2 regions of the Streptomyces sp. NPDC017529 genome follow, and region 1 is predicted to be linked to the other one. Evidence: riboswitches for the same ligand, from Rfam matches in the RefSeq annotation. Region 1 holds a riboswitch; the other holds the start of a gene.
The links. Region 1 has a riboswitch for cobalamin ahead of ACH4K4_RS04755 (CbtB domain-containing protein). Riboswitches for the same ligand answer to the same signal wherever they lie in the genome.
Positions count from the first base shown of each region.

Region 1 (7,639 bases):
CGGGGCCGGGGCGCGTCAGCGGCGGGGGCCCGTACAGCCGAACGGGTCGGGTATCGGCCGGGGACGACAGAGGTGGGGGCGGCGGCGGCAACACTGTGACCGGACGGTGCCGGGCGGGACCGGGCCGGTGCCGGGGACGGGCGCCGGGCCCCGGGCCGGTTCGGCGACCGGGTCGTGACAGCCGAGGAACAGGGGCCGCATGGGTGGGCGTACGGGACAGGGAACGGGCCGCCGGGCGGGGTGGTACGCGGTGCGGGCCGCCGTGGCGCTGCTGATCCTGGCGGGGCTCGCGGCGGGCGGTGCCGCCGACGCGAAGTCGGCGGGCATGCCGGTGCGGGCGGACCGGCTGGAGGCCTACCGCGCCGCGCAGGCCGTCCGTACGGCCGAGACGACCAGGGCCGCCGTCGTCCGGCTGGTCAACCGGGAGCGCGCGAGGGCCGGCTGCCGTCCGGTACGGGCGCACCGCACGGTGACGCGGGCCGCCCAGCGGCACAGTGACCACATGGCACGCGAGGGCTCGCTGTCCCATCGGGAACGCGGCGGTTCCGGGCCCGGCAGCCGGCTCTCGGCGGTCGGGTACGACTGGCGGCGCGCGGGCGAGAACATCGCGCGCGGCCAGCGCGGCGCCGCCGCGGTGACGCGGGCATGGGTGCGCAGCCCGGAGCACCGGGAGGTACTGGCCGACTGCTCGTTCCGGCACGCGGGCGTGGGCGTCAACGCCGGGGACCGCGGCCCCTGGTGGACCCTGCTGCTCGCCGCACCGGCCTGAGGGTTCCGGGGCGCCACCCGGCCGGGTGGCGCCCCGGGTCCTCAGTTCGGGGACGGTGCCGCGGTGCTCTCCGTGCCGCGCGGCGGTGCGGCCGCCGCGACGGTCCGGCGCGGCCGGGTGGCCCGTTCGGCCAGTTCGCCGAAGAGCAGGCCGAAGCCGGCCCACAGGACGAGCTGGACGGCGAGCGCGGAGACCCGGAACTTCCACAGCAGCAGGGCGGGGAAGTCGGCGGGCAGTTCGTTGACGGCCGGCAGGAACGCGTAGGCGAGGCCGACGGCCACGGCGAAGGCGGCCAGCGCCGCGACCGTCGCGTACCAGGCGCCCAGGCGCGGAGCGAGCCGCTTGCCGAGGATCACCGCGGCGATCGTCAGCAGCACGCTGAGGGCGATCATCAGGAAGTACAGCGCGGTGCGTTTGCCGATGGAGTCGGGGTCGCCGACCGACGGCGGGTTGGCCGGGTATTTCAGGAACGGTACGAGGTAGACGGCGGCGAACGCGGCGCCCGAGAGCAGCAGCGCGGTGGCGCGGGGCCCGAAGCGGCCGGCGCGTCCCAGCGCGAAGCAGTAGGCCAGGGCGGCGATCCCGCCCAGCGCGACGCCGTACACCAGGACGCCGGTCGCCAGGCCCGCGGTGGACTGCACCGCGCGGCTGACGACTTCGGCCTCGTGTTCGTGGGCGTGCGCGTCCTCGAACGCGATGGCGGCGTCGACCTGGGGCTCGCCCAGCAGGTAGGCGACGAGCAGGGCGAGCAGGCCGGCGGCGAGGCCGGCCAGCATGCCCCGCGCCAGGAGGGATCTGACGGTGACGGAGTTCATCTGCGGGCCCCCGGTCAGTGGCAGGGGAAGCCGAGCAGGTGGCGACCGTCGTGGACCCACTCGTGCACGTCGGTACCGGAGAGCAGCGAGGTGGCGCCCTGTTCGGCGCCGACGAAGTAGAGCAGGACGAGCATGAGCACGCCGCCGAAGACCGCCCAGGGCAGGACCGTCCTGACCGGCAGGGTGGCGGGCGCGGCGGGTGCGGCGGGGCCGGTGGACGGCGGCACGGCGGACTGGGCCATGGCAGGACCTCCTGGGGGAACTCGCGTCCCGGTGGGTGGGAGTCGTAATGGCAGGACGGGTCTGGCTCGCCCGGCGGCCCCGTACGGGACCGGTCCGGGCTCACAGTGGCGCGACCGCGCCGGAATTCCACCGGCTTCCGTCATGTCATCGTCAATATCATCGGGAACGTACCGCGTGGCGGCGGCGGGGAAAAGACCCCGCGGGCGGGCCCGCGGACGCACGGTGGGGGTCGCGCGCCCCGCTGTTCCCCTTGTGCGCCATCAGGTGTACCGCGTCGGAAGAGGTGCCCATGACAACCCGGGTGACGTTGCTCTCACCCTCCTTCGACGAAGCCCTGCGCACGGTGCGCTTCCCGGCCGACGAACCGCTGACGCCGGACGGACTGCGCCGGGCCCGCGCCGTACGCGCCGCGGCCGCCGCCCTGCCCGCCGACCGGGCCCTGGCCTCCCCTTCCGCGCGCTGCCGGGAGACGGCCGAGGCGCTCGGCCTGCGGGCGGTCCCGGACGCGGGCGCGGCGGGCTGCGCGATGGGCCGCTGGCGGGGCCTGGCCTTGGAGGACGTGCTGGCCGCCGAGCCCGCGGCGGTCGCGGCCTGGCTGTCCGACGCGGACAGCGCTCCGCACGGCGGCGAGACGCTGGCCCAGTTGCTGGGCCGGGTGGCGGACTGGCTGGCGGGTCTCGCGGCGGAGGGCGGCCGGGTCGTGGCCGTAGTGGAGCCGGACGTCGTACGCGCGTCCGTGGCGTGTGCGCTGGGGGCCCCGCCCTCGTCCTTCTGGCGGGTGGACGTACCGCCACTGGCCGTGACGGTGCTGAGCGGGCGGGACGGGCGGTGGAACGTGCGGATGGCGGGGAACCTCGGGCCGGGGACGGCGCCGCAGGCGCCCTGAGGGAGCGCGCAGGCCGCCGTATCCTGGACGGAACCGGTTATTGCACATCACTCGCAATAACGGATCCGGCGGGAATCGGGAACGAAGGAGCGGTGCGGTGGCATCTCCAGGCTCTCCAGTGGTGCTGGGCATCGAGTCGTCCTGCGACGAGACCGGGGCGGGAATCGTCCGGGACGGGCAGCTGCTCGGGCACGCGGTGGCGTCGAGCATGGACGAGCACGCGCGCTACGGCGGCGTCGTACCCGAGATCGCGGCCCGCGCGCACGTGCACTCCCTGACGCCCGTCGTGCGCCGCGCGCTCGACGACGCGGGCCTGACCATGGCCGACATCGGCGCGGTGGCCGTGACCACAGGACCCGGCCTGTCGGGCGCCCTCCAGGTGGGCCTGGCCGGCGCCAAGGGCCTGGCCTACGGGCTGGGCGTGCCGCTGTACGGGGTGCACCACCTCGCCGGCCACGTCGCCGCCGACACCTTGGAGCACGGCCCGCTCCCCAACCCCTGCATGGTGCTGATCGTCTCCGGCGGCCACACCTCCCTCCTCCTCGTACGGGACCTCGCACGCGACCCGATCGTGCACCTCGGCGACACCCTCGACGATGCCGCCGGGGAGTGCTTCGACAAGGTGGCGCGGGTCTTCGGGCTGCCGTACCCGGGCGGACCGGCGATCGACCGGGCGGCGCGCGAGGGCGACCCGAAGGCCGTCGCGTTCCCGCGCCCGCTGACCGGGCCGCGCGACGACCCGTACGGCTTTTCCTTCTCCGGTTTGAAGACGGCCGCCGCGCGCTGGGCCGAACGCCACTCCGGCCAAGAGCTGCCCGTGGCGGACGGCGCGGCCTCCCTCCAAGAGGCAGTGGCCGACGTGCTGACCCGCAAGGCCGTCGCGGCCTGCAAGGAGCACGGCGTGGGCACTCTGGTAGTGGTGGGCGGCGTCGCCGCCAACTCGCGCGTGCGGTCCCTCGCCGAGGAGCGCTGCCACGCGGCGGGCATTACGTTGCGGGTACCGCCCCTGCGGCTGTGCACGGACAACGGCGCGATGATCGCCGCCGTCGGTGACCTCCTCGTACGGGCGGGCGCCGAGCCGGCTCCGCTGGACCTCTCGACCGACCCGTCGGCGCCGCTGGAGTACGCGGCCCTGCACCCGGTGGCCAGGGCAGCGCAGGCCGCCGCGTAACAGCCGCCGCGCCCGCCCCCACCTCCTCCCCCGACCGCCCGGAGCCCCCTTTGCGTACCGCCGAGATCCGCACCCGCTTCCTCGACTTCTTCGCCGAGCGCGGCCACACCGTCGTCCCCAGCGCCCCGCTGCCGACACCGGACCCTACGCTGCTGTTCGTCAACGCGGGCATGGTGCCCTTCAAGCCGTATCTGACCGGCGAGATGGCGGCGCCCTGGCCGCGGGCGGCCAGCGTGCAGAAGTGCGTGCGCACCCTGGACATCGAAGAGGTCGGCCGCACCACCCGGCACGGCTCCTTCTTCCAGATGAACGGCAACTTCTCCCTCGGCGACTACTTCAAGGAAGACGCCATCCGCTTCGCCTGGGAGCTGTCCACCACCCCCATCGCCGACGGCGGGTACGGACTCGACCCCGACCGCGTCTGGGTCACCGTGCACCACACCGACGACGAGGCGCGCGCCCTGTGGCGCGAGATCTCCGGCCTGCCCGAGGAGCGCATCGTCTCGCGCGGGGACGAGGACAACTTCTGGTCGATGGGCGTGCCGGGACCGTGCGGCCCCTGCTCGGAGCTGTACTACGACCGGGGGCCGAAGTTCGGCCGGGCGGGCGGCCCGGAGGTGGACGAGGACCGGTACATGGAGTTCTGGAACCTCGTCTTCATGCAGTACGAGCGTGGCGAGGGCACCGGCAAGTCCGGCTACCCGATCCTCGGCGAACTCCCCCGCCGGAACATCGACACCGGCATGGGCCTGGAACGGATGGCCACCCTCCTCCAGGGCGTCGACAACCTCTACGAGATCGACGAGACCCGCCCGATCCTGGACCGCGCCGCCGCGCTCGCCGGCGTCCGCTACGGCGACGACGAGCAGAACGACGTACGGCTGCGCGTCGTGGCCGACCACGTCCGTACGGCCCTCATGCTGCTCGCCGACGGCACCACGCCCGGCAACGAGGGCCGCGGCTACGTGCTGCGCCGCATCCTGCGCCGCGCCGTCCGCTCGATGCGCCAGCTCGGCTACGAGGACCGCGCCCTGCGGGAACTCCTCGCGGTCGCCCGCGACTGCATGGCCGCCGGCTACCCGGAGGTCGCCGAGTCCTACGACCGGATCGCCGACCAGGCCGCCGGCGAGGAGGACGCCTTCCGCGCGACCCTGCGCCAGGGCACGGCCGTCCTGGACACCGCCGTCACCAGGGTCAAGGCGGAGGGCGGCCGCTCCCTCCCCGGCAAACAAGCCTTCCTCCTCCACGACACCTACGGCTTCCCCATCGACCTCACGCTGGAGATGGCCGCCGAACAGGGCGTAGAGGTGGACCGCGAGGGCTTCGCGGCCCTCATGCGCGAGCAGCGCGAACGGGCCCGCGCCGACGCGCGCGCCCGCAAGTCGGGCGGCGCCGTGGACACGTCGGCCCTCCGTACGGTCCTGGACGAGCACGGCCCCACCGACTGGCGAGCCTGGGACACCCTGGAGACCGACTCCAAGGTGCTGGCCGTCCTCGGCGCCCAAGGGCCGGTCCCCGTAGCCCGCGAGGGTGACATCGCCACCGTCATCCTCGACCGCACCCCCTTCTACGCCGAGTCCGGCGGCCAGGACAGCGACGCCGGACGCCTCTCCGGCACCTCGGTGGAGGCCGAGGTGCTCGACGTACAGCGCCCCCTCCCCGGCCTGGTCGCCCACCAGGTGCGCGTCACCGCCGGCGAACTCGCCCTCGGCGCCGCCCTCCACGCGGCCGTGGACCCCGAGTGGCGCCTCGGTGCCCGCCAGGCCCACTCCGGCACCCACGTACTCCACGCCGCCCTCCGCGAAATCCTCGGCCCGACGGCCCTCCAGTCCGGCTCGTACAACCGCCCCGGCTACCTGCGCCTGGACTTCCCCTGGCGCGGCGGCCTGTCCGCCACCGCCCGCAGCGAGATCGAGGAGGCCGCCAACCGGGCGCTCCGCCGCGACCTGCCGGTGGGCGTGAAGTGGATGACGCTCCCGGAGGCCAAGGAACTGGGCGCACTCGCGCTCTTCGACGAGACGTACGGCGAGAAGGTACGGGTCGTCGAGATCGGCGGCGCCTGGTCCCGGGAACTCTGCGGCGGCACCCACGTCGCCCACGCGTCCCAGGTGGGCGTCGTCGCCCTCACCGCCGAATCCTCCGTAGGCGCCGGAATGCGCCGCCTGGAGGCCTCCGTCGGCATCGAGGGCTTCGGCTACCTGGCCCGCGAACGCGACCTGGTCACCCAGCTCGCCGAACAGCTCCAGGGCCCGCGCGCCGAACTGCCGGACCGGGTCGCCGGATTGCTGGAACGCCTGAAGGCGAGCGACCGAGAGAACCAGCGGCTGCGGCAACAGGCCACCGTGGCGCGCGCCGCCGCCCTGGCCGACTCGGCCGTACAGGCAGGCGGCTTCCGCGTGGTCACGGCCACCGCGGACGGCGGCGCCGACGCGGCCCGCGCGCTGGCCATGGCCGTACGCGACCGGATGCCGGCCGGACAGCCCGCCGCGGTGGCCGTCGGCTCGGCGGCGGACGGCAAGGCGGCCCTGGTCGTCGCCCTGAACAAGGCCGGACGCGAGACGGGCAGCTCCGCATCCGACCTGGTCAAGCGCCTGCTGAAGGGGCGAGGTGGCGGCTCCCCCGAACTGGCCCAGGGCGGTGGCCTCCCAGCCGATCAGCTGCCGGAGACGCTGGCTGCGCTGCCGGGGCTGCTCGGGAAGTGACCCCGGGTGGGCGGCCCCTGCCCGGGGCCGCCCACCGCCGCCCCGGCTAGGGAACGCCCCCGTCCCGCCCCTCCCTGTCGAGCACGAACCACACGCCCTTACGGGAGCGGCTTTCGGTGTTGGGCCGGTAGATGCCCCACCGCGACGCCAGACTCTCGACGAGGACCAGCCCGCGCCCCGAATCGCCATAGGCCGGGACAGGCAGGCTGAGAAGCCGACTGCGCGGAGCGTCGTCCCACACGGCCACGCGTACGTAATCGGGGTTCACGGCCACATCGAGGCGTACGACGGCCGTCCGGGTGTGCCGGTACACGTTCGTGACCAGCTCGCTGACCAACACCCGCGAATCACCCACGAGTTCGGCGCAACCACACAGGGACATCAGGTCCGTCACCACGGCCCGGGCGATTATCGGCGCGGTGGCACCGTTGGGCAGGTCGAACCGGAACGAGCGACGCGCTCCGGCGAATGCGGGGGTTCGTTCCGGGGATGCGAGAGTCATGGCTACGTCTCCCAACGCGGTGTGACGCGCTGCGCGCCGCCGTGGCTCTGACCGCACAGACGCGCTCGAACACGCGCTTGAGCGGCTGCACTTCGGATATCCGGCGTGCGGCGCGATGCTGCTGGGACCATAGGATGCAAACCTGCACCGGTACAACCCTGTAACTCGAAAGAGTCCCCGTAGGTGGACCTGTGCCGCCGTTCCCGGCACACTCAGAGATGACAAGGGGAAGGGACACATGCCACCGAGGGACAATCCGACCGCCCGACAGATTCGACTCGGTGTCGAGCTTCGGAAGCTGCGCGAGCGGGCCGGCAAGACGGCGCGCGAGTCCGGTGGCCTGCTTTCCACTGATGCGGCCCGTATCAGCAACATCGAGGCCGGCCGGCTCGGAATCAGTGAGGAACGCATTCGCCGCTTGGCCACCTTTTACCAGTGCGACGACAAGTCCCTCATCAACGCCTTGTGCGAGATTTCGGCCGAACGCAGGGGAACACACTGGTTCGACGATTACCGAGGCGTCCTGGCCCCCGGGTGGTTGGACATTGCCG
Region 1 is NZ_JBIRJY010000002.1:237,755-245,393, forward strand. It holds gene ACH4K4_RS04745 (CAP domain-containing protein) at 200-769, shown strand; gene ACH4K4_RS04750 (CbtA family protein) at 811-1,584, opposite strand; gene ACH4K4_RS04755 (CbtB domain-containing protein) at 1,599-1,826, opposite strand; cobalamin riboswitch at 1,863-2,006, opposite strand; gene ACH4K4_RS04760 (histidine phosphatase family protein) at 2,117-2,713, shown strand; gene tsaD (tRNA (adenosine(37)-N6)-threonylcarbamoyltransferase complex transferase subunit TsaD) at 2,811-3,884, shown strand; gene alaS (alanine--tRNA ligase) at 3,935-6,586, shown strand; gene ACH4K4_RS04775 (ATP-binding protein) at 6,633-7,088, opposite strand; gene ACH4K4_RS04780 (helix-turn-helix domain-containing protein) at 7,327-7,639, shown strand, end outside.

Region 2 (7,639 bases), on a different contig from region 1:
CCAGCGCGAACGAGGCGAGCGCCCCCGCGAAGGCCGCCAGCGACAGCCCCAACCCCCCGGCCAGGCCGAACGCGCCGCCCGTACCGGCCACAGCGCCCGCGCCCAGGACGATCGCGGCCACCGCGCCGAGCGACGCGCCGTTGGAGATGCCCAGGAGGTACGGGTCCGCCAGCGGGTTGCGCACCAGCGCCTGAGTGGCCGTACCGACGAGCCCGAGACCCGCGCCGACCAACGCGGCGAGCAGCGCTCTGGGCACCCGCAACTGCCAGACGATCAGGTCGTTCGTGCCCGGCCTCGGCGGCTGCCCGCCCAGCCGCCGGAACACCACCGACCACACCTCCGCCGGAGCGATGTCGGTGGCGCCGAAGGAGACGGCGGCGGTCAGCGCGACGAGGAGCGCGAGCAGCAGCGCGACGGCGAGCCATGGCGTACGGGGTTTTCGCGGCGTACGGGCCACGAGTGGCGTACGGTCCTCGGGTGGCGTACGGGCCTTGAGCGTCGTACGAGGCATCAGCGGCCCGCCGCCCCGGCCCCGCCCAGCCGGTCCGGGTACAGCGTCTCCGCGATCCGCCGCACCGTGTCGGCGTTGCCGACCCCCGCGATGGTCGTCTGCTCGGAGCCGATGCGCAGGAATTTCCCTTCCTTCACGGCACGCAACCCCGCCGTCCCCGCAAATCCCTTCAAGAACTGCTCCGCCTCGTCGAACGCCTTCTCATTCGCGGCAGCACTCCCCCGGTTCCGTACGCCCAACTGAATCCAGTCCGGGTCCTTGTCCACCACGTCCTCCCACGACACCGGCTTGAAGTCCCCCGCGCAGTCCGCGAAGACATTGCGCGCCCCGGCTTCGGTCAGCACCGCGTGCGCCACCTGCCGGTTGCAGACGGCCACCGGCTGCTTCGTACCCGCGTCGAAATCGAAGAAGAAATACGACGGCCGCTTCGAAGCGGGCACGTCCGCAAGGGCCTTCCGCACTCCGGAGACCTTCTTCTCCATCTCCGTCACCAGTTGCAGGGCACGCCGCGAGGTGCCCGTGACCTGCCCGAGCCGCCGGATATCACCCTCGACGGCGGACAGATCCCGCTGCGGCGCCTTCTTGCGCGGCGCGCATGCCGTCGAAGCCAGATAGACGTGCTTGATGCCCGACGCGGCGAACTCCTCGTCGGTCGGCGCGGCAGCCGCCCCGCCCATGTTCCCCATCGACGCGAACGTATCGATATAGAGATCGGCCCCGGAACCGAGCAGTTTCTCCTTCGGAATCACCGCCTTGCCCAGCACCGGCACCCGCTGCGCCTGCGCGTCCAGATCCGGCGGCAACGTTCCCTTACCCGGCGGAAATCCCGTACCGACGACCCGGTCACCCACCCCCAGCCGGAGCAGCATCTCCAGGCTCGACGCATTGCTCGTGACGATTTTCCGCGGAGCAGCGGAAAACGTCGTCTCCCGCCCGTCGCAATCGGTGACCGTGACCGGGAAACCGGCTTTGCCGCCGTCCCGGGCGCCCGCGGCGCTCCCGCCCGTACCACCGGCGGCGCCACCGCATCCGGTGGCCAGCGCGGCCACCCCCACCGCCAGCGCCGCCGCCAGCACCGTTGTCGTCGCCGTAGCCGTTGTCGTCGCCGTCCGCTTCCCGCGAGGACGCATACGCCCGTTCTCCCCTGCCGCTCGACTCTCCGGCGGCCCGCCACTGCGAGCCGCGGACCAGGTAGTCGAGCGGACGGGGCCCGCGGTTCCCGCGGAATCGGCCCGGTGGCCGCGCACCTCCGGAGGTTGGAGTGCCGGAGGTTAGAGTGTCCGGGCCGTGGTGTTCGGGAAGACCGGTGACGACCTTCGGGTCCAGGCCGGAGCGGCCCTCGCCACTGTGATCGGGAAGTTCCCGCCCATTCCGTACGCGCCTACGCCCGTACGGAGCCACTGTCCGCAGCCCGCGGCCGGGAAGGCCGGGCCGGGCGCGCTCACCCGTAAGCCAGGAGACCGGCCACGGCATCTCACGAACTGATCCACGAGGTGCTGGAGCGTGACCACCGAATGCCCCTGTCCCCCACCCCCCTACCCTCCCCTCCCTCTCCTTCCTCCCCTTCCTCCCCTTCCTCTTCGCCCTCCCCCCTGCCCGGCTTCCGCTGGCAGCGTCAGGACACGGTGCGCACCGCGGGCCTGATGGCGGTGATAGCCGCGCTGCACGTCGTCGCCTTCGGCGTGCTCTTCCTCCTCGTCGTGCCGAACCACTACACCGTGGGTTCGCAGGTCTTCGGCGTCGGCCTCGGCATCACCGCGTACACCCTCGGCATGCGGCACGCCTTCGACGCCGACCACATCGCCGCCATCGACAACACCACCCGCAAACTGATGGCCGACGGCAAGCGCCCGGTCTCCGTGGGGTTCTGGTTCGCGCTCGGGCACTCCAGCGTGGTCGTCGCCATGGCCGCGCTGGTCGCCGGCGGCGCACAGCTGGCGGGCACCCTGCTCGACGACGAATCCCGCACCCACCAGGTTCTCGGCACCGTGGGCACCACGGTCTCCGGCACCTTCCTCTACCTGATCGCCGCGCTCAACCTCGTCGCGCTGGCGGGCATCTGGCGGGTCTTCCGCGCCATGCGACAGGGGCGCTACAACGAGGCCGAGCTGGAGGAACACCTCGACTCCCGCGGCTTCATGAACCGCGTCCTGGGCCGCTTCACCCGCTCCATCACCCGCCCCGGCCAGATGTACCCGCTCGGCTTCCTCTTCGGCCTCGGCTTCGACACCGCGACCGAGGTCACCCTGATGGTGATGGCGGGCAGCGGCGCCGCGGCCGGCCTGCCCTGGTACGCGATCCTGGTCCTGCCGCTGCTGTTCGCGGCGGGAATGAGCCTGTTCGACACGCTGGACGGTACGTTCATGAACTTCGCGTACCAGTGGGCGTTCTCGAACCCGGTGCGCAAGGTCTACTACAACCTCACGATCACCGGCCTGTCGATCGCCGTCGCGTTCTTCATCGGGACCATCGAGCTGGTCAGCGTCCTGCACGAGAAGCTGGACCTGAAGGACGACGTCACCGGCTGGATCTCGTCCATCGACCTGGACAACGTCGGCTTCATCATCGTCGGCCTGTTCGTGGTGGTCTGGGCCGCGGCCCTGGCGTACTGGCGGCTGGCCGGGGTGGAGAAACGCTGGGCGGCGCGGACGACGGGGACGGCGCGGACGGCGCCGACGACGGCGAGGGCCGGGGAGACGGAAACCCCGGAAACCGTCTGACCCGGTCCCCGGCCGGTCGCGGCACGCTCCGGCGCTCCCCCGGAGCGGGCCGCGACCGGCTTCCGCCCCTCGGGGGCTTCCGTCCCTCGGCGGCCGCCGCCCCTCCTCAGGTCGCCGAACCGGCCGCCGCGCCCGTCTTCAACCCGGGACCCCAGCGCTCCAGCGCCGCGTCGAGGTCGAGCGGGAGCAGCCGGTCGGGCTCGTCCGCCCCCGGCCAGTCCGCACGCGGCACGCGCCACATGACCTCGAACTCGTTGCCGTCCGGGTCCTTCGCGTACAGCGACTTGGACACCAGGTGATCGGTGGCGCCCACCAGCGCGCCCCGCCCGGCCAGCTCGGCCGCGATGTCCGCGAGCTCGCCGAGGGTGCCGACCTCCCAGGCCAGGTGGTACAGGCCCACCCGGCCGTGCTCGGGGCCCGGCGCGTGGTCGCCGACCGCGAACAGCCCGAGGTCGTGGTCGTTGGCCGTCCCCTCGGCACTGAGGAACGCGGCCCGCCCCGGCACCTCGGTGTCCACCCGGAACCCGAGCGCCTCGGTGTAGAAAGCCACGGCGCGCTCGACGTCACGCACATACAGCACCGCGTGGTTCAACCGCCGCACACTCACGTCAATCCCTCACTTCCCACATCTCCCACGTCCGTCGTCTTCGTCTTCCCCGCCGGGCGTCACTTCCGCAGCAGCAGAATCACGCCCGCCAGGACCACACCGAGCACCACGGCGGCCACGCCGTACGCGAGCCGGTGCGCACGCAGGACCGGCAGCAGCCGGTCGATCGCGTACCGGCCGGGACCGGTCAGCGCGAGGGCCCCCGCACCCGCCGTGAGCAGCAGCTCGTACTCCACGCCCTCGGGCGCGAAGAACCCGCCGCCCCACTTCACCGCCAGCGCGTTCACCATCGTGCCGACGATCGCCGCGCCGGCCAGCGGCGTCAGCAGCCCGACCGCCAGCCCGAGACCGCCCAGCGTCTCGCTGAGCCCGGCCACCACGGCCATCGCCTTGCCCGCCGGATACCCGCTGGCCGTGAAGAACTGCTCCGTCCCGTCCAGCCCGCCCCCGCCGAACCAGCCGAACAGCTTCTGCGCACCGTGCGCGGCCATGGTCAGCCCGACCGCGAGCCGCAGCACCAGCAGGCCGACGTCGTACGCGTGCGGAGTCGCGGCATGCCGGTCGTCGGCACCGCTGCCGTAGCTGCTGAGAGGGCTGAGGGGGGAGGTCATACGAGCGCTCTTTCCTGTCTGACGGCCGGCCGGGCTGTCTGCCCGGCCGGGCCGGTCGCGATCACGATCAAAGTACTTGAAACTTCAAGTCACACATCGACGATACACATCGCTTGAAAGTCGAACAACAGGACTCTGCCCACCCGGTAACTCTCCAGACACGCCCCCACACACCAAGCGACACTTCAAGCCACCTCGGCCCTACCCGGCGCCCACCCAGCACTCCTTGTCCCCGCCACGCCACTCCACCAGCCCCGGGGCATCGAGGTCGATGTCCTCGGCATCGGGCGCCAAACCCGCGTGCCGCAGGAACTCGGCGACATCCCCCCGCCCGTGCGCCACCCCGACGATCTGCCCATGAACGGTGACCCGGCGCCCGCCCGACGGCGAGGGCGGGTGCACGATCACCGGCGGATGCTCACCCATGCATTCAGCGTGCACCGAGACCGCCACCCCCGCACGTCGAAGACTCAATACCGCCCCCGCCCCACCCCCGCAAACCCCAACCAGCAAAAATACAAACCCCACCCCCCAAACACCCCACCCACACCCACCCACACCCCGAAAACAGATGAAACTCCCCATCACCATCCACCAGGCCCGCCTCGGCGCCGAGAATTTCAAAGTGATCCGCCCGGCCAGCCCCCTGCCCCACGCCGTACTCGCCAACCAAGGCCTACGCCTGAACCTCTCCCTGGACCAGGAATCCGCACAACACATAGGCGCCCTGTGGACACTGGCGGCAACGTCACCACGCGCACTGATCCACCTGCCACTACGAGCCACCCAGCCCGGCACCCACACCCTGGACCTGGTGCTGCTCCACCACTCCCGCCAGTTCACACCATCACGCTGGAAGGACGTACGCCGACGCCTCACCCCCGGCCGCCCGCGCACCGTAACCCTGCCCGACGCAACCCCGGCCGACGAGCCCGAGACCGACCCCGGCACCCGCCACCACCGGGAAAACCGGGACCGGTTCCACCAGCACCTCTACGCCGAAACCCTCTTCATGACCGGCAGCGCGAAACTCTTCAGAGAAACCACCAACCGCTTCTCCGGAATCGCCCGACACAACCCCACCCCGCCCACACCCCACCACTGCACCGAATTCCACTCCACCGACGGCACCCTCACCCCCACCGCCCAAGAAATCCACATAGAACTCTGCCCCCACTGACCCCGCTGCTCAGAGTTCGGACAAACCGGCCCGCCGCCCCCCGTCACGGCGGGCCGCTTTCTTACTCCCCTTCGGGAGCGGGGTGCCGGACGGCTGCCTTGAGGGCTCGTTCCCGTTCGAACCGGCTTCCTTCGCCGAATTCCAGCTGCGCCTGGACGGCTTCGGCGGCCTCACGCCAGGCGTTCCACAGACCCTGCCAAGTCGCGTGCTGCTCGTCCGTCCAGCCATCGCCGGCGGACGGTCGACCGCACTCGGCCTGGTAGGCACGGAGCTTTTCGTGCGCTCGGACGGCGTCCTGCTCCAGCTTGATCAATTCGTTCGAGAGTTCGATCACCACTGGCTGATTCTACGCGCCCGTGGCCAAAACCCCTCTCACTACCCCAACCCCTACCTCCGGTAGCCGCCGCGGACCAGCAAGTAGCACCAGTTGCCCGGCGGCCGACTCATCGGCCGGCCGCCGGGCGGACGGAGGACCGACGTGTCTGCCCAGCCCAACCTGCCCGCGCACGAACTGCCCGGCGGATACGGCCTGTTGGAGCGAAGGGGCAGACACGGCGAAGGCCCAGGCCGGGAATCCCCGCGACCTGGGCCTTTACGTCCATACCTGCTGATTACTGATGGTGGGCACAACAGGATTTGAACCTGTGACATCTGCTTTGTAAGTTCACCCGGCTGGCTCCTGTGCCCTGGGGCTGGATTGCGCCCGCACCGCTGAAAACCACCCAGATCCGCCACTGTGCGCTGGTATTGATGTCAGCAGCAGATGTCACACCCGGTCGGCCCCCTGACGTCCTCCCCCTTCAGGCCGTCGCCATCGCTCCTGCTGGGCACTACCGACGACCGCAGGCGACTCAGAGCCGGCCAAGCCTCCCTCCCCAGCGGCACTTCTGCACGATTCGATGTGCTACTTTCCGCCCCGCATCAGCTCCCGCATCATCTTCGGACCGAGCATCCGACCAGTAGCTACCCAGTTACTAAACTCCGCGAGATCATCCATGACGCTGTCGGGCGCCGGATCTCCAAGCCGCCATCCCTGAATTAGCCCACGCGGGTGGGTATGTAAGACCGTCAGAATATCCTGACCGTACGGCCAGCGTGCGACCGACCCGAACCGAGCAAGATGCAAGAGCACGCTGCTTGCATCCGTGTTACCTATCTCCAGAGGCGCCCACCCTGGGGCAATATCACCAGGTAGGGATTTGTTGGTGTTGGGATTATTGTAATCACCATGCAGGGCAACGCTCCACCTTGCGGTCCCGTCGTAATCAGCCCCTCGCTGGTCGGCGTCGACAGTTGCCGAAATCCCTTCGGCTAGGCGGTCTAAAGCGGCCTGGTTGGCTTGTCGTTCGGAATCTCTTTTCGGCTTCACACCGACGTCGATCGGAGCCACGGCCAGCAGCCCCTCCATCCACAAGCCCATAAGACATCGGAGAGCAAATAATTGCCCCATGTCCCAACCACTGAAGGGCTGCCCGAGCACCACGACGCGAGGCGCCCTCACGTCATTCCGCGTCAGCCGGTACATGCCAGCCAAGGCGCGAGCTCCCCACACCCAGCATAGGCAGCACCACTGACAACAGCGGCCGCCGCCGGCTCCCGCCCCAGGTCGCCATGAGTGGCACCCAGGAGAGCCGAGAGGCGGCAATGCCGCCTCCACGCTCCCGCGCAGACTCACCACAGCCTTCGAAGCCGCTCACGTAAGCACGCAACTTCAGCGAAGAGAGGTGATCAAAGCAGCGACCCCTGCGAGGAGGGTCCCAACTGCGCTCAGGACTGCGACCCATCGAGCTCCCGAGCAACTAATAGCACCAGGCTCCCTGGAGGCATCAGCCACGGGACCCCACTCCTCGCTTGGCGAGTCATTCATCATCCTCAGCCCCTTGCGGCATCTCCGGCACCTCAATCAACACCCAATTCCCGTTTGAGCACTCCTCAACCACACAAGAAGGCCCATTCTTCAACCGATGGCGCCGCATATATTCAGCGAACACGACCGGATTGGCGCGCCGA
Region 2 is NZ_JBIRJY010000003.1:101,075-108,713, forward strand. It holds gene ACH4K4_RS07785 (FecCD family ABC transporter permease) at 1-511, opposite strand, end outside; gene ACH4K4_RS07790 (ABC transporter substrate-binding protein) at 511-1,584, opposite strand; cobalamin riboswitch at 1,783-1,995, shown strand; gene ACH4K4_RS07795 (HoxN/HupN/NixA family nickel/cobalt transporter) at 2,005-3,231, shown strand; gene ACH4K4_RS07800 (VOC family protein) at 3,338-3,838, opposite strand; gene ACH4K4_RS07805 (DoxX family protein) at 3,898-4,449, opposite strand; gene ACH4K4_RS07810 (hypothetical protein) at 4,651-4,875, opposite strand; gene ACH4K4_RS07815 (hypothetical protein) at 5,021-5,629, shown strand; gene ACH4K4_RS07820 (hypothetical protein) at 5,691-5,966, opposite strand; tRNA gene ACH4K4_RS07825 (tRNA-OTHER) at 6,248-6,316, opposite strand; gene ACH4K4_RS07830 (hypothetical protein) at 6,534-7,037, opposite strand.
Region 2: linked by a shared signal. The riboswitch ahead of ACH4K4_RS07795 (HoxN/HupN/NixA family nickel/cobalt transporter) and the one ahead of ACH4K4_RS04755 (CbtB domain-containing protein) in region 1 are both predicted to bind cobalamin.